DNA from 2 places in the Micromonospora sp. ABR4_055 genome. Region 1 is predicted to be linked to the other one. Evidence: riboswitches for the same ligand, from Rfam matches in the RefSeq annotation. Region 1 holds a riboswitch; the other holds the start of a gene.
The links. Region 1 has a riboswitch for thiamine pyrophosphate ahead of ACXAHD_RS12105 (thiamine phosphate synthase). Riboswitches for the same ligand answer to the same signal wherever they lie in the genome.
Positions count from the first base shown of each region.

Region 2: linked by a shared signal. The riboswitch ahead of ACXAHD_RS23450 (ECF transporter S component) and the one ahead of ACXAHD_RS12105 (thiamine phosphate synthase) in region 1 are both predicted to bind thiamine pyrophosphate.

Region 1 is NZ_JBSWXD010000040.1:7,014-18,924, reverse strand. It holds gene rplQ (50S ribosomal protein L17) at 1-271, shown strand, start outside; gene truA (tRNA pseudouridine(38-40) synthase TruA) at 441-1,274, shown strand; gene ACXAHD_RS12145 (hypothetical protein) at 1,282-1,995, opposite strand; gene ACXAHD_RS12140 (class I SAM-dependent methyltransferase) at 2,836-3,450, shown strand; gene ACXAHD_RS12135 (ABC-F family ATP-binding cassette domain-containing protein) at 3,546-5,222, shown strand; gene ACXAHD_RS12130 (aldo/keto reductase) at 5,228-6,217, shown strand; gene ACXAHD_RS12125 (helix-turn-helix domain-containing protein) at 6,529-7,272, shown strand; gene ACXAHD_RS12120 (hypothetical protein) at 7,260-7,409, shown strand; gene ACXAHD_RS12115 (DUF397 domain-containing protein) at 7,406-7,606, shown strand; gene ACXAHD_RS12110 (DUF397 domain-containing protein) at 7,691-7,891, shown strand; TPP riboswitch at 8,145-8,256, shown strand; gene ACXAHD_RS12105 (thiamine phosphate synthase) at 8,251-8,922, shown strand; gene thiO (glycine oxidase ThiO) at 8,919-10,079, shown strand; gene thiS (sulfur carrier protein ThiS) at 10,070-10,270, shown strand; gene ACXAHD_RS12090 (thiazole synthase) at 10,276-11,046, shown strand; gene ACXAHD_RS12085 (thiamine phosphate synthase) at 11,043-11,639, shown strand; gene thiD (bifunctional hydroxymethylpyrimidine kinase/phosphomethylpyrimidine kinase) at 11,639-11,911, shown strand, end outside.
Region 2 is NZ_JBSWXD010000119.1:6,200-18,110, reverse strand. It holds gene ACXAHD_RS23460 (energy-coupling factor transporter transmembrane component T family protein) at 1-156, opposite strand, end outside; gene ACXAHD_RS23455 (ABC transporter ATP-binding protein) at 177-1,601, opposite strand; gene ACXAHD_RS23450 (ECF transporter S component) at 1,624-2,223, opposite strand; TPP riboswitch at 2,220-2,325, opposite strand; gene ACXAHD_RS23445 (permease) at 2,538-3,554, shown strand; gene ACXAHD_RS23440 (TIGR03943 family putative permease subunit) at 3,551-4,324, shown strand; gene ACXAHD_RS23435 (DUF6328 family protein) at 4,404-4,940, shown strand; gene ACXAHD_RS23430 (hypothetical protein) at 4,923-5,528, opposite strand; gene ACXAHD_RS23425 (Fur family transcriptional regulator) at 5,572-6,012, opposite strand; gene ACXAHD_RS23420 (ArsR/SmtB family transcription factor) at 6,059-6,352, opposite strand; gene ACXAHD_RS23415 (metal ABC transporter permease) at 6,437-7,354, opposite strand; gene ACXAHD_RS23410 (metal ABC transporter ATP-binding protein) at 7,351-8,118, opposite strand; gene ACXAHD_RS23405 (metal ABC transporter substrate-binding protein) at 8,109-9,164, opposite strand; gene ACXAHD_RS23400 (DUF6703 family protein) at 9,253-9,510, opposite strand; gene ACXAHD_RS23395 (antibiotic biosynthesis monooxygenase family protein) at 9,542-9,883, shown strand; gene ACXAHD_RS23390 (Rv0361 family membrane protein) at 10,110-10,601, shown strand; gene ACXAHD_RS23385 (glycine--tRNA ligase) at 10,672-11,911, shown strand, end outside.

The DNA.
Region 1 (11,911 bases):
GCGCAAGGGGGACAACGCCCCCATGGCGATCATCGAACTGGTCGAGGAGCTGGTGATGACCACCCCGGCGCCGGCCAAGGCCGACCGTCGGGCAGCCGCCCAGCAGGACAAGGTTGAGGCGCTCGCCGGTGCCGACGAGGCGCCGGCCGCGCGTACCGACGCGGACGCCGCGGCCGACCAGGACGCCGAGCCGCCGGTGTCGGCCTCCGGTGACACCGACACCGCTGCCACCCAGGCCGCCCCGGCCGGCGACGGCGAGAACAAGGCCTGAGTCGGCGACGACCACAACCGGTGGGGGAAAGGGGGGGGGGGGGAGGGGGAAGGAGGGAACCCCCCCCCCCTCCCCCCCCCCCCCCCCCCCCCCCCCCCCCCCCCGGGTCCCACCGTCTTTCCGGCAACCACGCGACCTTTCCGGCAACCACGCGACGCAGGAGGATCAGGTGCGGCAGGGGGACGTCCGGCTGCGGCTCGATGTCGCGTACGACGGCACCGACTTTTCCGGCTGGGCGGTGCAACCGCAGCGGCGGACCGTCGCCGGGGTGCTGATCGAGGCCCTGGACCGGGCGTTCGGGCCGGGCGTCGCGCTCGGGCTGACCGTGGCCGGGCGTACCGACGCGGGGGTGCACGCCACCGGCCAGGTGTGCCACCTCGACGTGCCGGCCGAGGTGTGGAGCGAACGGGCCGCGACGCTACTGCGCCGGTTCGCCGGTACGCTGCCCCGCGACGTCCGGGTGCGGGCGGTCACCGAGGTGCCGGTCGACTTCGATGCCCGGTTCGCGGCCACCTACCGGCGGTACGCGTACCGGGTCACCGACGCCCCGTACGGTGCGGAGCCGCTGCGCCGGCACGACACGCTCGCCTGGCCGCGTCCGCTCGACCTGGCCGCGCTGAACGCCGCCGCCGCCGAGCTGGTCGGCGAGCACGACTTCGCCGCGTACTGCCGGCGCAAGGAGCACGCCACCACGATCCGGCAGATCACCCGGCTGGACTGGCACCGGGACGCGGACGGGACACTCATCGGCACCGTACAGGCGGACGCGTTCTGCCAGGCGATGGTGCGTAGCCTGGTCGGGGCGATGCTGTTCGTCGGTGACGGCCGCCGGCCGGTCGACTGGCCGGGCAGCCTGCTGACCCGGCGGGAACGGTCCAGTGAGGTCACCGTCGCCCCGCCACACGGACTTACCCTGGTCGAGGTCGGCTACCCCACCGACCCGGCAGGTTACGCGGCCCGCGCCAGCGTCACCCGCCGGCTGCGGCTACCGGTCGTCGGCTGACCGTCGGTCACGGCGCAGCCGCCTCGGCCGGCGCCGCCTCGGTCGACGCCGGTTGCACTGCCCGCTTCTCCAGCACGTTCGCCTGCAGGTGTAGTTGCAGCATGTCGAAGAGGATCTGCCGGGCATACGGGTCGTCGGCGGGCACCGGTTCGCTGTCGGCGCGGGCGATCACGCAGTACATCAGGAAGTGGCCGAGCGAGTGCCAGCCGACCTGGGCGGAGGAGAGCGCGATCGCCTCGGTCCCCTCGTCGGCGATCATGCCCTGAAAGCGGCCCTTCTCCTCATCGACCATCGGCTTGATCCGGGTGTGTGCCCATTCCGCGCCGGAGGCGTCGGCCAGGTTGAACACCCCGGTGGTGATCAGGTACTCGCCGGTCGGTGACCGTAGCGTGCCGCGGACCACCTGGTTGCAGCCGAGTTCGTCGAGCAGGGTGCCGATATCGCCGGCGACCGCCGCCCGGCAGCGCTCCTCGATCTGGGTTTTCAGCAGCCGGTAGGGCGGCTCGGCCGGGTCGATCACGATGTCACCGGTCGGGAAGACCTCCTCGACGGTGAGCGGCTGCGGATCGGCCTCCCGGGAGCTGACGTCCCGGGGGACCACCGTCGGTGCCGCCACCGGGGCACCCGCCGCCGCACGTCCGTTACGTTCGTCGACGACGATGAAGTACGAGCTCAGCCCGCAGACGCCGAGCATCAGCAGGACGGCGACACCGCTGATCACGACCTGCCACAGCTTCGTCGACGACCACACTGCCGTGGCCGGCCCGGCCGGTCGCCGGCCCTGAGGGTCAGTGGGACGGTCGGTCGGGTGTCGACTCGGTCGGGGGGTCCTGCCCGGCGGCGGGGCGGTGCCCGGTCGCCGGCGTCCGGTCTGACGACGTGCCCCGGGGCTCCGGGACGATCCGACCGCAGCAGGTCCGCTGCCCGGCGGCGCGCCGCCCGCCGGTCCCGGTGGGGGCGGCGGCCGGTATGCCTGGGCCGGCGGCCGGAACGCCTGGGGCGGCGGCCGGAACGCCTGCGGCGGTGGCACAGCGTAGTGTGCCGGGCCGGCACCACGCTGCGGCGGCGCGACGCCTGGCGGCGGTACGGCGTAGTGCGCCGGCCCGGTGCCAGGCGGCATGGCGTAGTGCGCGGGCCCGGCGCCCAGCGGCGGTGCGGCAGGCGGCGGTCGACTCGCCAACCCAGGATGCGGTTGGGGCTGAGCGCGGGGACGCGGTTGGGGCTGAGCGCGGGGATGTGCTCCCGGCGGCGGCTGGGCCCCGAGACGCGGTCGCGGTGACGGCTGTCCACCCGGGTGTGCTCGGGGTGTCGGCTGGGGCCGGGGGCGCGGTGGCGTCGGCGGTACACCGGCGGACCTCGGAGGCCGAGCCGATTGATCGGGTCGAATCTGCCGGCGGTCCGCGCCGGATTCGTACCCGTACGTCATATCGCACAGAGTAACGGACGGATTGGGGGGAGAGCTGCCGGTCAAGACTTGCATCAATTGAAGATCGGGCATAAGCCCTATCGATCGTGGTGACCGCCGTCAACGCCGTACCCCGGGTTGGGCGACAATGCCCCGGTGACCGGCGACCACTACTTCAGCCCGCAGCCCGGCACCGCGGACGTACGGTCGGAGATCGACTTCGCGGTCGCCGGCCGCGACTACACCCTGACCGTCGCCGCCGGAGTGTTCTCCGCCGGCCGGCTCGACCCGGGCACCGCCGTACTGCTGCGCAAGGCCGACCTGCCCGCACCGACCGACCCCGGCCCCTTCCTCGACCTCGGCTGCGGGTACGGCCCGATCACCTGTGTGCTGGCCGACCAGGCGCCAGCCGCAACGGTCCACGCGGTGGACGTGAACGCCCGCGCCCGCGAGCTCACCCTGCTCAACGCCGACCGGCTCGGCGTCGCCGACCGGGTCCGGGTTGCCGATCCGGACCGCGTGCCGCCGGAGCTCACCTTCACCCAGCTGTGGTCCAACCCGCCGATCCGGGTCGGCAAGGCGGAACTGCACGCCCTGCTCACCCGCTGGCTGCCCCGCCTCGCCCCGGGCGGCGTCGGCTGGCTGGTCATCGCCCGCTACCTGGGCGGCGATTCGGTGCAGCAGTGGCTGCGCGACCAGGGCTGGCAGGTGGACCGGCACGCCAGCCAGAAGGGCTACCGGGTGCTGCGGGTCACTCACCACGCCGACTGACCGCCACCCCGGTTCGCCAGTGCCAGTGCCAGTCGCTCACCCGGTGGCGCGAATCTCAGCTGCCGACAGCCAGGGTGATCAGGCACCATGCCGGGGTGGGATACGTGGACGTGGCCGCGGTAGGGCACACCCTGCCGGATGGTCGGGAGCTCTTTGCCGACGTGTCGTTCCGGGTCGGCGAGGGTGCCAAAGTGGCGCTGGTCGGCCCGAACGGCGCCGGCAAGACGACGCTGCTGCGGATGGTCGCCGGTGACCTGCCGGTGGCCACCGGAGCAGTCGCCCGCGCCGGCGGGCTCGGCGTGATGCGGCAGTTCATCGGCATGATCGGCGACGACCGTACACTCGCCGACCTGGCACTGTCGCTCGCCCCGCCGCCGCTGCGGGCCGCAGGAGAACGGCTCGCCGCCGCCGAACGGGCCGTGCACGCCGCTGAGGCCGCCGGCACCACCCCGGCCGCCGCCGAAAAAACCCAGATCGGGTACGCCAACGCCCTCGCCGCCTGGGGCGAAGCCGGCGGCTACGAGGCCGAGGTCGTCTTCGACACGGTGGCCACCGCAGTGCTGGACCTGCCGTGGGACCGGGTCCGGGACCGTCCGGTCCGGACCCTCTCGGGTGGACAACAGAAACGGTTCGCGTTGGAGCTGCTGCTGCGCGGCACCGACGAGGTGCTGCTGCTCGACGAGCCGGACAACTTCCTCGACGTACCCGGGAAACGGTGGCTGGAGCAGCGGCTGCGCGAGTCGACCAAGTCGGTGCTCTACGTCTCGCACGACCGGGAGTTGCTGGCCCAGACCGCCGACCGGGTGGTCGCCGTCGAAGGCGGCTCCGCCTGGACCCATCCGGGCGGCTTCGCCAGCTGGCACTCCGCGCGGGTCGCCCGGCACGCCCGGCTGGAGGAGCAGCGCCGCCGTTGGGACGAGGAGCACGAGAAACTGCGCGAACTGATGCTGATGTACAAGCAGAAGGCGGCGTACAACGACGGGTTGGCCTCGCGGTACCAGGCCGCGCAGACCCGGCTGCGCAAGTTCGAGGAGGCCGGCCCGCCGCCGCTGCCACCGAAGGACCAGTCGCTGCGGATGCGGCTGTCCGGCGGCCGCACCGGCAAGCGGGCGGTGATCTGTGAGCAACTGGAGCTGGATGGGCTGACCTACCCGTTCGACCTGGAGATCTGGTACGGCGACCGGGTCGCGGTGCTCGGGGCCAACGGCACCGGCAAGTCGCACTTCCTGCGGCTGCTGGCCCGGGGCGGAACCGACCCGGACCCGGCGGCCGGCCCGGTCGCCGGCGCGGCGCTCACCCCGGTGGCCCACGACGGGATGGTCCGGCTCGGTGCCCGGGTGCGTCCCGGCCACTTCTCGCAGACCCACGACCGGCCGGAGCTGCTCGACCAGACCCTCGCCGACGTGCTGTGGCGCGGCGACGACCACCGTGACGGGATGGACCGGCACGCGGCGATGGCCGTACTGTCCCGTTACGACCTGGCCGGCCAGGGCGACCAGCGGTTCGGCACCCTCTCCGGCGGCCAGCAGGCCCGGTTCCTGGTGCTGCTGCTGGAGCTGTCCGGTGCCACCCTGCTGCTGCTCGACGAGCCGACCGACAACCTGGACCTGGCCTCGGCCGAGGCGCTGGAGGAAGGGCTGAAGGCCTTCGAGGGTACGGTGATCGCGGTCACCCACGACCGTTGGTTCAGCCGGTCATTCGACCGGTTCGTGCTGTTCCAGGGCGACGGCGAGGTGGTCGAGGTCCCCGAGCCGGTCTGGGACGTACGCTGACCGACATGGCTGAGATGATCTACCGCCGGTTGGGCAACTCCGGGTTGATGGTGTCGGCGGTCGGGGTCGGCTGCAACAACTTCGGCCGCAAGCTGGACGCGGCCGGCACCCGGGCGGTGGTCGACGCCGCACTCGACGCCGGGATCACCCTGTTCGACACCGCCGACATCTACGGCACGCCTTCGGGTGGTTCCGAGGAACAGCTCGGGGCGGCGCTGCGCGGCCGCCGCGACGACGTGGTGCTGGCCACCAAGTTCGGCATGGACATGTCCGGCATGAACGGCGTCGACCACGGGGTACGCGGCTCCCGGCGGTACATCGTGCGGGCCGTCGAGGCGTCGCTGCGCCGACTCGGCACCGATCACATCGACCTGTATCAGTTCCACGAGCCGGACCCGGTCACCCCGGTTGAGGAGACCCTGCGGGCCCTGGACGACCTGGTACGCGCCGGCAAGGTCCGCTATGTGGGTTGCTCGAACTTCGCCGGCTGGCAGATCGCGGACGCCGCGTGGACCGCGCGTACCGCCGGGTTGTCGCCGTTCGTCAGCGCCCAGAACGAGTACAACCTGCTGGACCGGCGGGTGGAGCGGGAAGTGGTGCCGGCCTGCCAGCGCTTCGGCCTGGGGCTGCTGCCGTACTTCCCGCTCGCCGACGGGCTGCTGACCGGCAAGTACCGCCGGAGCGAGGCGCCGCCGCCGGGTAGCCGGCTGGCCGGCGAGAGCAGCCGGTACGCCGCCCGGCTCGCCGGAGCGCCGTGGGACGTCATCGAGGCCCTCGACGCGTACGCCGCGAAGCGGGACCTGCCGCTGCTCGCGGTCGCGATCGGCGGCCTGGCCGCGCAGCCGGCCGTGGCGTCGGTGATCGCCGGGGCGACCACCCCCGAGCAGGTACGGGCGAACGCCGCCGCCGGGTCGTGGCAGCCGGACGCCGCCGACCTCGCCGAACTGCGGTCGATCCTGCCGGAGCCCGCCGGCCCCGGCGGCTCGCTGAGCTGACCGGAACTGCATTTACAAGATCATGTGAGGCTCAGATACCCTACGTCGCGCCCGTAAGGTATCTGAGCCTCACATGATCTTGTCTACTCGGCTGGACTTCCGCCGATGATCAGGTAACTGCATTGCGTGGAGTGGAGACCGGCTGCGGATCGCGGTGCTTCATGCCGATTCGCAGGCCGGCCGTCAGTCGATGATCATTTGGCGGTCGACAACGCTGTCGTGGTGTCGTGGTAGAGATATGTCAACTGTCGAGTGACTGTCGCCTGTCGATCTTCGTGTCGTCGTTGAGTGGCATATCTGGAGGTGGCAACGTGCCCGCAGCATTGTTGAACTCGTCGGTGCCCCGGCGGCAGCTCGGTCGGGAGCTGCGTCGGCTGCGTGAGCGGTTGGCCGGGGTGCCGCAGACCACGGCGGCCCGGGAGTTGGAGTGGTCGGCGACCAAGCTGCTGCGGATGGAGCGGGGTGAGGTGCCGATCCGCGCCGAGGATGTGGTGCTGCTCTGCGAGCTGTACGGCGCTGACCTGAAGACCATCGAGGCGCTGGCCGCGCTGGCCCCGAAGACCAAGGAGAAGGGCTGGTGGCACGACTACGCCAGCATCCCGTCCTGGTTCGAGCTGTTCATCGGTCTGGAGGAGGCCGCCGCCCACCTCCGCGAATTCCATACGGAGCTCGTCTCCGGCGTGCTGCAGACCCGCCCGTACGCAACTGCCGTGTTCAGCGTGAACCAGTACGAAGTGCCGGCGGAGGAGATCGAGCGCAGGGTCGAGATGCGGATGCGTCGCGCGCGGTTGCTGACCCGAATGGAGCCCTACCTGCCCAGGTTCGACATCGTGCTCGACGAAGCGATCCTGCGTCGACCGATCGGCAGCGGTCAGACCATGGCCGGACAGTTGCGTCGGCTGGCTCAGGCCGGGGAGCAGCCGAATGTCTCGATCCGGGTGCTGCCCTTCAGCGCCGGGCTGCACGCCGGCCTGATGGCGCACGGTTCGTTCACTCTTCTTGATTTTCCAGAAGGGAACGAGCCGACGACTGTCTATTCTACGTGGAGGAGCTGACAGGAGCTCTGTTCCTCGATCGGCCGGATGAGGCTGAGCGGTACGCTTGGACCTTCACCGACATCGCTGGCCGGGCGCTGAGCGAGCAGGCCAGTCGTGACCTCTTCTGGCGGACCGCGAAGGAGTACGAGTCATGATCGATCTTTCCGGAGCTAGCTGGCGCAAGAGCAGCCGATCAAACAACCAGGGTCAGTGCGTCGAGGTGGCGGACGGACTGGGTGGGGTCGTCGGGGTGCGGGACTCGAAGGATCCGGCTGGTCCGGTGCTGGTGGTCGCCCCGGCAAGCTGGTCACGCTTCGTCGCCGCTACGAAGAACAGCACCCTCACGAGTTGATTGGCGGTCGGTGGAGTTCCGCCGCGACGCCGCCTCGTGACTTCGACCGCCGAGGCGTGATCCGATCCGTAAGGGAGTACGGCGATGATCGACTTTGGTTCCACCAACTGGCGGAAGAGCAGCCGGTCGAACAACCAGGGCGAGTGTGTCGAGATGGCGGACGGGCCGGGTGGCGTTGTCGGGGTGCGGGACTCGAAGGATCCGGCTGGTCCGGTGCTGGTAGTCGCCCCAGCGAGCTGGTCGAGTTTCGTCGCCGCCGCGAGGGCTGGCACCTTCACCAGCTGACGCTTCTGGGTCCGGCCGACCAGAGGGTCGCGTAGGGCGGCTGCGGGAACCCCGAAGGGCCACCTGCGCTACCGCGGACGGCATGACTACCGGCAGTCACCTGCGCCAATGTCGCATCCGGTCTGCGCGTGATCTTTGTTCGCCCAGCTGATGGTGAGCCTGGTCACGGCCGACAGCGGCGGGGTGGGCAGCGACCGAAGGTTGCCTCGGATCGGCCCTTGGCGGATCGACGAGACCGTCGTACGGTAACAGGCAAGTAACCCACGGGAGCCCGGTGCACCGGGCTGAGAGGGAGGCTGACGCGGCCTCCGACCGTCGAACCTGATCCGGGTAATGCCGGCGCAGGGAGGAGCGTTGCCGTGCCGTCCCTTGGGCGACTGCATCTGATCACCGACACCCGACCCGGGTGCGACCCGCTCGGCGTACTGCGGGCCGCGCTGGCCGCCGCCCGCGCCGCCGGCGCCGCCGCCGACCTGGTCGTGCAGGTCCGCGTCGAGGACGACATGTCCGACCGGGACGCGTACGACCTGACCGTGCGCGCGGTCGCCGAATGTGCCGCGTACCAGGTGACCTGCCTGGTCAACGACCGGTTGCACGTCGCGCTCGCGACCGGTGCGGCCGGCGCGCACGTCGGCGCGCTGGACCTCCCGGTCGACGCCGCCCGCCGGGTGCTCGGGCCGGCCGCGATCCTCGGTGCCACCGCTCGCGAGCCGGCCACCGGGCGGGCGGCGGTCGCGGCCGGGGCGACGTACCTGGGGGTCGGGCCGTGCTACGCCACCGGCACGAAGACCGGGCTGCCCGACCCGATCGGGCCGGCCGGGCTGGCCGCCGTCGCCGCTACGGTCGACGTGCCGGTGATCGCGATCGCCGGGGTCACTGTGGACCGGGTTGTGCAGCTGCTGGCCGCCGGGGCGCACGGGGTCGCGGTGGTCGGCGCGATCGCCGGAGCCGCCGATCCGGGCCGGGCCACTGCTGACCTGCTGACCGCGGTACGGCAGCGGCCCGCCGCCGGGACGGGCGCGACACGATGACCGGGCCGGCCGAGGGCGCGGATGTGGCGGTGGTCGGCGGCGGGCCGATCGGGATGAGTATCGCCTGGCGGTGCGCCCGGCGCGGGCTGCGTACCGCGCTCTACGACCCGGCACCCGGGTCCGGGGCGTCCTCGGTGGCCGCCGGGATGCTCGCCCCGGTCGCCGAGTCGCACTTCGGCGAGGCCGAGCTGACCCGGCTGCTGGTCGACTCGGCGGCCCGCTGGCCGGCGTTCGCCGCCGAGCTGACCGCCGTCACCGGCCAGGACATCGGCTACCGCACCGACGGCACGCTGGTCGTCACGCTCACCGGCGACGACCGGCGCGAGGCGGAGCGGCTCTGGGCGTACCAGCGGAGTCTGGACCTGCCGATCACGCTGCTGCGCGGCACGGCGCTGCGCGAGCGCGAACCGGCGTTGGCGCCGAGGGTGCGCGGCGGTGCGCTGATGCCCGACGACCACCAGGTCGACCCGCGTCGGCTGGTCGGGGCGTTGGACACCGCGCTGGACCGGGCCGGGGTGACCGTCGTCCCGCAGCCGGTCACCGATGTTTCCGCACTGGACGCGCGGGTCGTCGTGGTCGCCGCCGGCTGCGGATCGGCGGCGCTGACCGGGCTGCCGGTCCGCCCGGTAAAAGGCCAGATCCTGCGGCTGCGGGCCCCCGGCGGCGCCGTCGGGTTCCGGCACGTGATCCGGGGGTACGCCGACGGCCGGCACGTCTACCTGGTGCCCCGCGCCGACGGTGAGGTTGTCGTCGGCGCCACCGTCGAGGAACGGGGCGACACCATCGTCACCGCCGGAGCGGTGCTGGAACTGCTGCGCGCCGCCGCCGACCTGCTGCCGGAGATCGCCGAGCACGAGCTGGTCGAGGCGCAGGCGGCGGCCCGGCCCGGCACGCCGGACAACGCGCCGCTGCTCGGCTGGCACCAGCAGCCCGGCGTCGGCTCCGCAGGCAGAGGCGGCGGCGGCACCGCAGGCCGGGAAGTGCTGGTGGCGACCGGGCATCACCGGCACGGCATCGTGCTGACCCCGGTGACCGCCGACCTGATCGCCGACATGGCGGCCGGGGACGATCCGGATCCGGCGCTGGCACCGTTTCGGCCCGGCCGGTTCACCGCCGCGAACAGGGAACTCGCAGGGGAGGAGCAGCCGTGGAGTTGATCGTCAACGGGGCACCGATGACCGCGCCGACCGGGACCTTGCTGGTCGACGTCGTCCGGGCGGTCACCGACCGGGCACGCGGCGTCGCCGTCGCCGTCAACGGTGAAGTGGTGCCGCGCAGCGGCTGGTCGGCCGAGCAGCTGTGCGACGGTGACCGGGTCGAAGTGCTGATCGCGGCGCAGGGCGGGTGAGCCGGATGCCGTTCACCGTCGCCGGGCACAGCTTCGACTCCCGGCTGATCCTCGGCACCGGCGGCGCCGCCAACCTGCACATCCTGGAGCAGGCGATTGCGGCCAGTGGCACCGGTCTGGTCACGGTCGCGCTGCGCCGGGTGGACAGCGCCGCCACGATGCACGGCGGCCTGCTCGACCTGCTGGAGCGCTGCGGCGTACGGCTGCTGCCGAACACCGCCGGCTGCTACACCGCCACCGAGGCGGTCAAGGTGGCCCACCTGGCCCGCGAGGCGTTCGACACCGACTGGGTGAAGCTGGAGGTCGTCGGCGACGAACGGACCCTGCTGCCGGACGGTGCCGAGCTGCTGCGCGCCGCCGAGCAGCTGGTCGACGACGGTTTCACCGTGCTGCCGTACACCACCGACGATCCGGTGCTGGCCCGCCGGCTGGCCGACGCCGGCTGCGCGGCGGTGATGCCGGCCGGTGCACCGATCGGCTCCGGGCTTGGCATCCTCAACCCGCACCACATCCGACTGATCCGACAGTCGGTGGACATTCCCGTGGTGCTGGACGCGGGGGTCGGCACTGCCTCCGACGCCGCGCTCGCGATGGAACTCGGCTGCGACGCGGTGCTGCTGGCCAGCGCGGTGACCCGGGCCGCCGACCCGGTCGCGATGGCCACCGCCATGCGGCACGCCATCGAAGCGGGCCGGTTGGCCGGCCGGGCCGGGCGGATCCCCCGTCGCTACCACGCCCTGGCATCCACTCCCGACGATGGGCGGCCCGAGCTGTGAACGGGATCATCCTGCTCACCGACCGCCGGCAGACCGCCCGGCCGCTGCCGGAGGTGGTCGCGGCGGCGGTGGCCGGCGGGCTCCGGCAGGTGGTGCTGCGGGAACGGGACCTGCCCCGGGCACAACGTGCCGCGTTGGCCGACCGGTTGCGCGGCATCCTCGCCCCGGTCGGCGGGACGCTGATCGTCGCCGGGCCGGACCCGCTGGGCGGTGACGCGGTGCACCTGCGCGCCGCCGGGCCGTACCCGCCACCGGTGTTCGGACTGGTCGGCCGCTCCTGTCACGACGAGACCGAGCTCGGTCGACTGACCACGGAGGACTACGTGACGGTGTCGCCGGTCTTCGCGACCGCGTCCAAACCCGGGTACGGTCCGCCGCTGGGGCCGGCCGGGCTGGCCCGTCTGGTCCGAGTGGCCGCCGGCCGGCCGGTGGTCGCGCTCGCCGGGGTGACCACAGCGGAGCAGGTCGCCACCTGTCGGGCGGCCGGTGCCGTCGGGGCGGCGGTGATGGGCGCGGTGATGCGCGCCGCCGACCCGGCGGCGGTCGCGGCGGAGCTGGTCGCGGCTGCGTCACCGGCCGAGGTGAGCAGTTGATGGCCAGCGACCGAGGTGAGCTGCTGATGGCCGGCGACCGAACCACTCCGGTGGTGGCGATGACGATCGCCGGCTCCGATTCCGGCGGCGGGGCCGGCATCCAGGCGGACCTGAAGGTCTTCGCCGCGCTCGGCGTCTACGGCACCAGCGCGATCACTGCGGTGACCGCGCAGAACACCACCGGCGTCACCAGCGTCCATCAGCTGCCGGCCGGTCAGGTACGGGCCCAGATCGAGGCGGTCCGCGCCGACCTTCCGGTGCGCGCGGTGAAA
Region 2 (11,911 bases), on a different contig from region 1:
CACGGCGAGCTCGACGGCGATCGCGACGGCCGGCGCCAGCGGGTCCAGGGTGGCCAGCAGCAGCACCGAGAAGACCAGCGCGGCGGCGAGCTTCGCCACCGGGTTGCGGCGGGCCAGCGGCGCCGTCTTCTTGGTGCCGTCCGGTTCGCCGATCACTGGGTCAGCCGCCGGCCGGCTCACAGGGTCAACCGCCGGTCGGCGAGGGCGGCGACGAGGTCGACGTCGTGGGTCACCGTCACGATCCCGTGCCCGGCGTCGCGCAGCTCACCGAGCAGCGCGACCAGTTCGAGCCAGGTGCGCCGGTCCTGGCCGAACGTCGGCTCGTCGAGCACCAGCAGGCGGGGCGCGGTGGCCAGGGCGGTCGCCACACTCAGCCGCCGCGCCTCACCACCGGACAGGGTGTACGGGTTGGCAGCCGCCAACCGGTCCAGCCGCAGCCGGTGCAGCAACTCGTCGACCACCGGCGCGACGGCCGACTCCGGCAGCCCGCAGCGGCGCGGGCCGAGGGCCAGCTCGTCGGCCACCGTGGTGGCAACGAACTGGTGCTCCGGGTTCTGGAACACGTTGCCGATCCGGCGGACCAGCTCCGGTGCCTGCCACCGGTGCGGGGCCGGGCCGACCCGGCCGTCGCCGGTCAACGCGGCGGTGGCCCGGACCGCTCCGTCGGTGGCCGCGACCAGCCCGCCGAGCAGCAGGGCCAGCGTGGTCTTGCCGGCGCCGTTGGGCCCCAGCACGGCCAGTGCCTCGCCGCCGCGTACCGGCACCTCGTCGGCGAGCGGGGCGAGCCGGGGCACCAGCCCGACCCGGTCGGCGATCAGCAGCGGCTCACCGGCCGGGGCGGCGGAACCACCGCGCTGCGGCAACGGCTGGTCCGGCACCCAGACACCGTCGGCGGCCAGTTGCCCGCCGTACCGGTCGAAGATCTCGTCCGGCTTGCCGTCGGCCCGCACGCCGCCACCGGCGGACAGCACCACCACCCGGTCGACCAGCGGCAGCGCCTGCGCCACCCGGTGCTCGACGATCACCAGCGTGGTGTCCCGGTCCCCGTCGAGCGCCCCGGCGACGGCGTCGCGGACCAGGTCGGCGCCGGCCGGGTCGAGGTTCGCGGTCGGTTCGTCCAGCAGCAGCAGACCCGGCCGCAGGGCGAGCGCCCCGGCCAGGGCCAGCCGCTGCTGCTCGCCGCCGGACAGCGCGGCAGTCGGCCGGTCCCGGCCGTAGCGGAAACCGACCCGCGCCAGCGCGGCGTCCACCCGTGGCCAGATCTGCTCGGCCGGCACCCCCCGGTTCTCCAGCCCGAACGCCACGTCGTCGCCGCTGCGCGCCATGACCAGCTGGCTCTGCGGGTCCTGGAAGACGATGCCGACCCGCTCGCGGGCCTTGCGCGGGTCGAGCCCGTCGACGGTGACGGTGCCGGCCTGCTCGCCCGAGTCGGCCGGCAGCAACCCGGCGATCGCCGCCAGCAGCGTGCTCTTGCCGGCCCCCGACGGCCCGAGCAGTAGGACCCGTTCGCCGGCGTCGACGCTCAGCTCGACGTCACGGACCGCCCAGGCCCGGCGGCCGGCGTGCCGCCAGCCGAACCCGCGCAGCTCCAGCCGGCTCACGACCCGGCCGGCCCTGGCCGGGTCACACCGTGGTGCGGTCGCGGCCGGCGGGGAACCGGTCGAGCACCCCGGTGCGGGCCAGTGCCCGGGTCAGCGCCACGCTGCCGGCACCGGCCAGCACGATCGCGCTGACCACAGTGACGATGAAGATCGGAATCCGGAAACTGACCAGGTCGTACGGCGCGTAGTAGCGGATCTGGTCGAAGATCGCCGCGCCGAGCCCGGCGGTGGCCCCGGCGGTCAGCGCCACCGGCAGCCGGAACGAGCGGTACGCCACCGCCAGGAACACCAGCTCGGCACCGACCCCCTGGGCCAGCCCCTGCACGATCACCACGGCACCCCACTGGCTGCCCAACGCCGCCGAGACGACCGCTGCGACCAGCTCGCAGAACAGCGCGGCCCCCGGCTTGCGGATCACCAGCGCGCCGAGCACAGCCGGCACCAGCCACACCCCGTACAGCACTGCCTGAGCGGGCGGGAAGAAGGTGAACGCGGCCTCGGTGGCGGTCCAGATCAGTCCCCACAGCCAGAAGACCACCCCGAACGCGACCGCGATCACCGAGGCGACCACGATGTCGACGGTCCGCCAGCTACGGTCGGCGGGCATAGATTGCTGCGTCATACGTCGCTCCAACTCCCTGCGCTGGCATTACCCAGATCAGGTTCGAGGGTCTGCGGGACTCCCCGCACTCTCAGCGCTGTGTGCGCTCCCCTGTGGGACATCAGGTTGTGCCACTGACGCTAGCACCGGTGGCACCGCACCGACAGTGGTCGAGTCCCGGTGTGGTGGCGGGCACCCCTGCGCGGGTTATCGTGAACTGCCCGCCTTCACACCAGCGAGGGGACCAGCCCGCCGTGACCGCTGCCGATCGCACCGCGACGCGTCGGACGCGCCCAGGCGACGACATCGACTGGGCCGCGCCGGCCGACGACGACCTGCCCGGGTCCGGCGGCGGCGCCGGACCGCCCGGTGGCCCGCGTCCGCCCCGACGCCGACTGTTCGGTGACCGGGTCGGCTCGGTGGAGGTGCTCGCCTTCCTGCTGATCGGGCTGGTGATCTTCCGCGAGCCGTTGGCCAACCTGATCTCCGACCCCCGGCTGCAGACCTGGACCACGGTCTTCGTGTCGGTGATGGTCCAGGCGATGCCGTTCCTGGTCTTCGGGGTGGTGCTCTCCGCGGTGATCGCGGTCTTCGTACCCAGGTCGTTCTGGGCGAAGGCGCTGCCGAAACACCCGGCGCTGGCGGTGCCGGTGGCCAGCGCCGCCGGGGTGGTGTTGCCCGGCTGCGAGTGCGGTTCGGTGCCGATCGCCGGGTCGCTGATCCGGCGGGGCGTCGCGCCGGCCGCCGCGTTGGCCTTCCTGCTCGCCGCCCCGGCGATCAACCCGATCGTGCTGGTGGCCACGGCGGTCGCCTTCCCGAACAACCCCGAGATGGTCGTCGGCCGGGGTGTCGCCAGCCTGCTCGTCGCGGTCGTGATGGGCTGGCTGTGGCTGCGGCTGGGTCGCACCGACTGGATCCGCCTGCCGCACCGCCCCGACCTGGACGACCTGTCCCGGGCGCGGGCGTTCTGGGCGGCGGTCCGGCACGACATCATGCACGCCGGCGGTTTCCTGGTGATCGGCGCGATGGCCGCCGCCAGTATCAACGTGCTGGTGCCGGAGCGCTGGTTGCAGACCCTCGCCGACAATCCGGTGCTGTCCATCCTGGCGCTCGCCGCACTCGCCGTGCTGTTGTCGATCTGCTCCGAGGCGGACGCCTTCGTCGCGGCCTCGTTGTCGCAGTTCTCGCTCACGTCACGGCTGGTCTTCCTGGTCGTCGGCCCGATGGTCGACCTGAAACTTGTCTCGATGCAGGCCGGCACGTTCGGGCGCAGATTCGCGTACCGGTTCGCTCCGGCGACATTCCTGATCGCCATCGTGGTGGCGGTCGCGGTGGGGACGGTGCTGCTGTGAACAAACAGGCTCAAGGTGTGGTGCTGCTGCTGCTCGGTGGCGCGGTGGTCCGGGCCAGCGTCACCGACATGTACCTGCGGTACGTCAAGGAGGCGCTGCAGCCGTTCCTGATCGTCGCCGGCCTGCTGCTGATCGCCGCAGCGGTCATGACGCTCTGGCACGACCTGCGGCGTCGGTCGACACCGGCGCCCGCCGTCGTTGCGCATTCCGGGCACGATGCGCATTCCGGGCCCGGCGACGCCGCCGACGACGGGCATGGCCACGCCCATCACGAGCCGAGGGTGGGCTGGCTGCTGATCCTGCCGGTGCTCGGGCTGCTGCTGGTCGCCCCGCCGGCGCTGGGTTCGTACGCCGTCGCGCAGGCCGGCACCGCGTTGAGCAGCGAGCAGGCATCGTCGGACTATCCGCCGTTGCCGGACGGCGATCCGGCCGAGATCAGCGTGCTCGACTACGCCTCCCGGGCGATCTTCGACGAGGGCCGGTCGCTGGACGGGCGCAACGTACGGCTCACCGGCTTTGTCACCGACGGCCCGGACGGTGAGCCGATGTTGGCCCGGATCGTACTGTCCTGCTGCGCCGCCGACGGCCGGCCGATCAAGGTCGGGATGGACGGCAGCGCTCCGACCGGGCTGCCGGCGGACACCTGGATCGAGGTGGTCGGTCGGTACAGCGACCGGATCGGCACCGACCCGGTGAACGGGGCCAGCATCCCCTATCTGGCGGTCGAGTCGTGGCAGCAGATCGACGCCCCCCGGCAGCAGTACGAGTAGAGGTTTCCCGCTGCGGGGTCCGGGGCACATTGCCGATCGCCGTTCGAGCGTGGGCGGTTCGGCAGGAGGACGAGCGGACGTGGACCGGGAGACTGAGAAGGAACGCTGGCAGCGCAACTTTTCCGATCTTTTGCAGGAGCTGAGGGTCGCCCAGACCGGGGTGCAAATCCTCTTCGCGTTCCTGCTGACCCTGCCGTTCAGCAGCGGTTTCCCCGACACGAACGGGTTCCAACGGGACGTGTACGTGGTGGCGCTGCTGGCGGCGGCGGCCGCCGCCGCGTTGATCATTTCGCCGGTGGCGTTCCACCGGGCGCTCTTCCGACGTGGCCGCAAGCCGGAACTGGTCCGGTTCGCCCACCGGATGGCCAGCGGCGGTCTCAGCCTGATGCTGGTCGCCATGGTCAGCTCGGTGCTGCTGGTCACCGACTTCATCCTGCCCCGACCGGTCGCCTTCGTGCTCAGCGGCCTCACCGGGGTGTGGTTCCTGATCTTCTGGGCGGCCCTGCCCTTCGTGCACCGTGGCTGGCTGGACGGCGACGATGAGGACGAGGACGACGAGGACGAGGACAGCGACGGTGGTGCCGGGCGCGGCGGCCGGTCAGCGTCGGCCACGTAGGCCCAACGCCCGCAGCTCCAACTCCGCCAACGCGTCGGTGACCGCCGGGTCGCCCCGCCGCCACCCAGCGGCGACGTCCGGTCCGAGCGCGGCGATGGTGCCGAGCGGGCGGGTGGTCAGCGCCCGCAACGCCAGCAGATCCGACCCGGCCGGTACGCCGCGCAGTCGGGCCGCCGCGCTCGCCCGCCGGATCCAGCGCACCCGCAACGGCAACCAGCCGAACAGCACCAGACCCAGCGGAAAGACCAGCATCGTGGCGGCCAGCACCAGGGCCAGCTCACCGACCAGGTCCTGCTGCTCCTGCCCGGCGGCGGCGACCGAACGGGCCGCCCCGGCGGCCTGCTCGAACGGCCCGGTCAGCTCGTCGCCGACCAGTGGCACCCGGCCGACCCGGCTGCCGACGTCGGCGAGGTTGTCGGCCAGCCCGGTGCCGGCGTTCTCTAATGTCCGACCAGCGTCGGCCAGCTCACCGACCCGGTCATGCAGCCAGCTGGCGGCACGGATCCACAGGTAGACCCAGACGACGACGATCAGGTCGGTGGCGAGTTGCCGGCCGGCGCGCGGAAAACGGTCGGCGTAGATCTGCATACGCACAGCGTGCCGTACGAGGACCGGAACCGCGTATACGCGGTCACGTCTTCGGGGTACGCCGGGCGGCGCATTTCGGGCAGGTCCCGAAGATCTCCATCGTATGGCTGACTCCGATGTAGCCGTGCTGCGCCGCGATCCGTTCCGCCCAGCTTTCCACCGCCGGCCCGGCCACCTCGACCGCGCTGCCGCACGAGCGGCAGACCAGATGATGGTGGTGGCCCTGGCTGCACCGCCGGTACAGGTGCTCGCCGCCAGGTGGACGCATCACGTCGACCTCGCCGGAGTCGGCCAGCCCCTGCAACGTCCGGTAGACCGTGGTCAGACCGACCCGGTCGCCCCGCTGACGCAGCATGGCGTGCAGCTCCTGGGCGCTGTGGAAGCCGGCGAGCTCGTCGAGGATGGCGCTGACCGCGCTGCGTTGCCGGGTGTTGCGCACCGCCGAGGGCTCTGCGGTGCCGGGCGTGGTGTCTCCAGTCCTCATCAAGGCCTCCGGGACGTGTTCTGACCGGGCCGGTGCCGGCGGCTGCTCACCGGACCTCCCGGGCATGACTGACAGCGTCCGCGACGATATGCGCGACGTGTTCGTCGACCAGCGCGTAAGCGATCTCCCGGCCTCGCCGGGAGCCGTGCACCACGCCTGCGCCCCGCAGCACCCGCAGATGCTGGGACACCAGCGGTTGCGGCGCGCCGAGCTTCTGCACGAGTTCGTGGACACACCGTTCGCCCTGGGCGAGCTCGGTCACGATGGCCACCCGCAGCGGGGCCGAGAGTGCGCGCAGCAACTCGCTGGCGCTCTCGTACCCGTCGTAGCCGTTGGCCATCGTCACCCCGCAACGGTAACCAATACCGGAGGCGGATCGGCAGGCAGGCGGCTCAGCGGTGCTCGTTGCCGGGTCTGTACCAGGTCAGACGGGACGATCCGGGACCATCTCGGCGGGACGGTCCAGGACCACCTCGGGCGGTTCGACCTCGCGGGGCTGCCGGCGGTGGACGGCCAGCGTGCCGGCGCGGCGGCGCAGCAGCCGCCACGTCCCGGCGCCGACGGCGGTGGCCGCGAAGGCAGCGATCGCCAGGATCACGATGGTCGCGCCCATCGCGGTGTCGGCGGTTCCGGCCAGCCACACCCCGCCGCCGGCGGAGGCCGTACCGATGATCATCGCCATCGCCATGGTGCTGCGGAAACCCCGGGTGATCTGCTGGGCGGTCGCCACCGGGACCACCATCAGCGCGCTGACCAGCAGCAGGCCGACCGCCCTCATGGCGATGGTGACGGTCACCGCGGTGGTCACCGCGATCAGCAGGTTGAGGGTGCGCACCGGCAGGCCGGAGACCCGGGCGTACTCCTCGTCGTGACAGATGGCGAACAGCGCCGGCCGCAGCAGCAGCATCGCGGTCAGCACGACTGCGGCCAGCACCACGATCACCCACAGGTCCTCGACCGAGGCGGTGGTGAGCGAGCCGAAGAGGTACGCCATCAGGTTGGCGTTGCTGCGGTCGCCGGCCAGCCCGACCAGCATCACCCCGCCGGCGATGCCGCCGTAGAAGAGCAGGGCCAACGCCATGTCGCCGGAGGTACGCCCGCGTTCGCGCAGCAGCTCGATGGCGACCGCGCCGACTGCGGCGGCGATTACGGCGGTGAGCACCGGGGAGCGGTCCAGCAGCAGACCGACGCCGACGCCGGTCAGCGCCACGTGGCCGACGCCGTCGCCGATCAGCGACATCCGACGCTGCACCAGGTAGATGCCGAGGGCCGGGGCGGCCAGGCCGATGACCAGGGCCCCGATCAGGGCCCGGATCATGAACTCGTACTGGAAGATGCTCATGTGGTCCACATCTGGGCCGGCTCCACCGCGGCGTGCGGGTGGACGTGGTCGTGTCCGGGGTCCGCGTGGTGGCCGGCCGGCGCAGGCACCGCGCCGTCATGCACCACCTCGCCGTGGTGCAGCACCACGGCCCGGTCGATCAGCGGCTGCAGCGGACCGAGCTCGTGGGCGACGAGGAGCACCGTACCGTTGCCGGCCAGGAACGCGCCGAGTGCCCGGGCAAACGCCTCCTGGCTGGCCGCGTCGACCCCGGCGGTGGGTTCGTCGAGCACCAGCAGTTCCGGTTCGCCGGCCAGCGCGCGGGCGATCAGCGTCCGTTGCTGCTGACCGCCAGAGAGCGTGGCCACCGGATCCCGGGACCGGTCGGCGAGGCCGACGGCGCTCAGCGCCGCGGCGACGGCCGTCCGGTCGGCGGCACCGGGCGGTCGCAGTACGCCGCGACGGGCCAGCCGACCGGAGGCGACCACCTCGCCGACGGTGGCCGGTACGCCGCTGCCGGCACCGAGCCGTTGTGGGACGTAGCCGATCCGGTGCCACTGCCGGAACCGCGTCGCCGGCACCCCGAACAGGTGCACCGAGCCGCTGCGCAGCGGCACCAGCCCGAGTGCCGCGCGGATCAGGGTCGACTTGCCGGAACCGTTGGCGCCCAGCAGCGCGACGACCTCACCGCTGGTCACGGTGAGGTCGACGGAGCGCAGGACGGTGCGGTTGTCGTAGCCGACCGCTCCGCGCGATACCTGGACGACGCTGGTGGTCACGAACATCCCAGGGCGGCGGTCAGATTGTTAAGATTGTTGTGCATCACCGAAAAATAGTCTCCGTCGGCGTCTGGCTGCAGTCCCTCGATCGGATCGAGCACTGCAGTCTCGGCACCGGTCTCGTCGGCGATGGTCTCGGCGACGCTCGGGCTGACCAGCGTCTCGAAGAAGATCGTCGTCGCCTGGTGCTCCCGGGCCTCCTCGATCACCTCGGCGAGGCGCTGCGGGGTCGGCTCGTCCTCCGGGCTCAACCCGGTGATCCCGATCTGGTCGAGCTGGTAGCGGGCTGCCAGGTAGCCGAAGGCGGCATGACTGGTGATGATCTCCCGGCGCTCGCAGTCGGCCAGCCGCTCGGCGTACTCGGCGTCCAGGGCCTCCAACTCGGTGCGCAGCGCGGCGGCACGCTCGGTGTAGTCGGCGGCGTGGTCCGGGTCGACGGCGGCGAGACGCTCGGCCAGCGCGTCACCGACGGTGGCGAACCGGGTGGGGTCCAGCCACAGGTGCGGGTCCTTCGCGCCGGTCTCCTCGGCGTGGTCGTCCGCCTCGTCGGCGTGGTCCGCCTCGTCGTCGGCGTGCTCGTCGTCGTCGGCGTGCTCGTCTTCGTCGGCGTGGTCCGCCTCGTCGTCGGCGTGCTCGTCTTCGTCGCCGTGGTCGTGGCTGTGACCACCGTCGGTGGCGTCCAGCAGCGGCTCGACCTCCACCACGTCGAATGCGTGGTCACCGGCCTCCTGCTCGACCGCGGCATCGACGGCGGGCTGGAAGTTACTCAGGTAGACGACCAGGTCCGCGTCGCTGACCTCGCCGACCTGCCGAGGGCTGAGCTCCAGGTCGTGCGGCTCCGCTCCGGGGGGCGCGAGACCGGTAACCGTGACGGCGTCGCCGCCGATCCGTTCGGCCAAAAACTGCAAGGGGTAGAAGGCGGCTACCACGCCGACCGTGGTGTCGCCGGCGGACCCGTCGCCGCCGTCCTGGGCGCAGGCGGCGGTGCTGCCCAGGGCCAGCAGGGCACCTGCGGTGGTGGCGACGGTACGACGGAAGAGGTGGCTGTGCATCAGGCAACTGTCCGTGGCGACGATAATGATTGTCAAAAACGCATGGTTGCATGATTCGCTGCCGCCTGGACGAGCGGTCTGAGCAGGGCTAGAAGATCTTGGCGAGGGCGACCGCCACGAGCAGGGTGAGCGCCACCAGGCGGAACATTCGTCCAGCCGCCGGCACCGCCGGCCAGCTGCTACGTAGCAACCAGACCAGCCCGGCGGCCAACAGCAGCAGCGCCGCCGCGCCGACGATGCCCGGTGCGAAGAGCCCGACCAGGACGAGCGCCAGGGCGGTGAGAAACGCCCCGGTCGGGCTGATCCGCCCGGGGCGGACCGGCGGCGACGGTTGCGTAGGCTGCATCCGACCGACTCTAGTCAGGAGGGGACTCGACGTGCTGGTGGTCAACCGGTTCGCCGTGCCGGAGGCGGACACGCCCGGCTTCGTCGATCGCGCCCGGGCCGCGTTGCGTGCCCTGGCCGGCCGCCCGGGGTACCGGCGCGGCGCACTGACCCGCGCGCTGGAGGACCCGCTCCGCTGGTGCCTGGTCACCGAATGGGAGTCAGTGGGCACCTACCGGCGGGCGCTCGGTTCCTTCGAGGTGAAGGTGGACGCGACGCCGCTGCTCGCCGAATCGCTCGACGAGCCGTCCGCGTACGAGGAACTGGTCACCGCCGGGCCCGGAGAAGAACCCGCAGCCCACACCAGTGACCGGGCGGCGGAGCCGGAACGGTGAGCCGGCGGGCACTACCCTTTGCCCCATGACCGATCCCGGACCGGCGCAACCGCGCCCGCCGTCCGCCGTGCCCGACGAGGCGTCCCCGTGGCAGGCACCCTCGCCGTGGGCTCCGCCGGACCGCCAGCCGCCGCCGCAGCCTGCCGCGACCGGACAGTCTGAGGCCGCACCGGACGCCACGCCGGCTGCTGGCTCGGTGACCCCGGTGCCCGGCCCGGCGACTACGGTGCCTGGTCCGGTGACCCCGGTGCCGGCCGGCCCCGGGGCCGCGCCGCCGTTCGCCGCTCCGCCGGCCGAAGGCCGCACCGCGCGGGTCTGGATCGGGCTGGGCGTCGCGGCACTCGCGCTGCTTCTGTGCTGCGGTGGTGGCACCGTCGCATTGGTCGGACTGATCGTCACCGGCGCCGAAGCGATCGACGAACAGGCCCGGATCGCGGTCGGCGACTACTTCGAAGCGGTGAGTCAGCAGGACTTCGGCGCCGCGTACGACATGCTCTGCGCCGAGGCGCAGAGCCGTGAATCGGCCAGCGAATTCGCCCGACGACTCGCCACGGAGCCGGAGATCACCGCCTACGAGGTCGGTCAGGTCTCGGTCACCAGCCGGATCGTCGTACCGGTGGAGGTCGACTACGCCCAAGGCGGCGAGGACACCCTGCGGGTGTCGCTCAACCAGGACACCGGCACCGGTGAGCTAGAGGTCTGCGGCGTCGAGGGGTAGCCTCCGAACATCTGCCAGATCAGCCCGTCCGCACATCCCCGCCGGCCGCCAGCCGGTGTAGGAGCAGCGCATGCCAGCCGACCGCATCGACGCCGTGGCCAGTCTCGCCCACCGGCGTGGTTTCGCGTTCCCGTCTGGTGAGGTCTACGGCGGCCAACCGGTCGCCTGGGACTACGGGCCACTCGGCGTGGAGCTCAAGGAGCATGTCCGCCGGCAGTGGTGGCGCACGGTGGTGCAGCACCGCGACGACGTCGTCGGCCTCGACGCGGCGGTCATCCAGGCGAGGCCGGTGTTCACTGCGTCCGGCCTGCTCGACGCCTACACCCAGACCCGGGTCCGGTGCCGGGCCTGCGACCTCACCCAACCGCTGGACCGGATCGTCGAGGCGTTCACCGTACGCCGGGAACAGCCGGCTGCCGCACTCGCCGAGCTCGCCTGTCCGAGCTGCGGCAGCCGGGGCAGCCTCACCGACCCGCAGCAGGTCAGCGGCCTGATCGAGGTCTCGCCGGACCGTCCGGGGCCACCACCGGACCGGTACTACCTGCGGCCGGAGGCGGCACCGGGCACCTTCGTGAACTTCGCCAACGTGATGATCGCCGCCCGCAAGAAGCCGCCGTTCGGCATCGCCCAGGTCGGCCGGGTCTTCCGCAACGTCGTCGGCCCCGGCGAGTTCCTGCTGCGCGGTCACGAGCGGGAGCGGATGGAGCTGGAGTACTTCGTCGAGCCCGGAACCGACGACGACTGGCTGGAGTACTGGGCACAGCAGCGGTGGGACTGGTACGTCGACCTGGGTCTCGCGCCACAGCAGTTGCGCCGTACCGAGGTGCCCCTCGCCGGCCTGCCGCAGCATGCCAAGCGGATCGTCGAGATCGAATTCCGGCTCGGTGGTGCCTATCAGGAATTCGTGGTGCTGGAAGGGATCACGAACCGCGCCGACTACGATCTGACCGCCCATGCCAAGCATTCCGGGGCCGACCTTTCCTATTTCGACCAGGACCGGGGTGAGCGGTGGGTGCCGTACGCGATCGAGCCGGCGGCGGACCTCACCGCGACGGTCTTCGCTCTGCTGCTGGCGGCGTACGACGAGGACGAGGCACCGAACACCAAGGGCGGCGTCGACAAGCGGACCGTGCTCCGTCTCGATCCACGGATCGCCCCGGTCAAGGTGGCGGTGCTGCCGCTGTCGCGCAACGCCGACCTCTCGCCGAAGGCACGTGACCTGGGTGCCGCGTTGCGGCGCCGCTGGATGGTCGAGTTCGACGATTCGCAGGCCATCGGTCGCCGCTACCGGCGTCAGGACGAGATCGGTA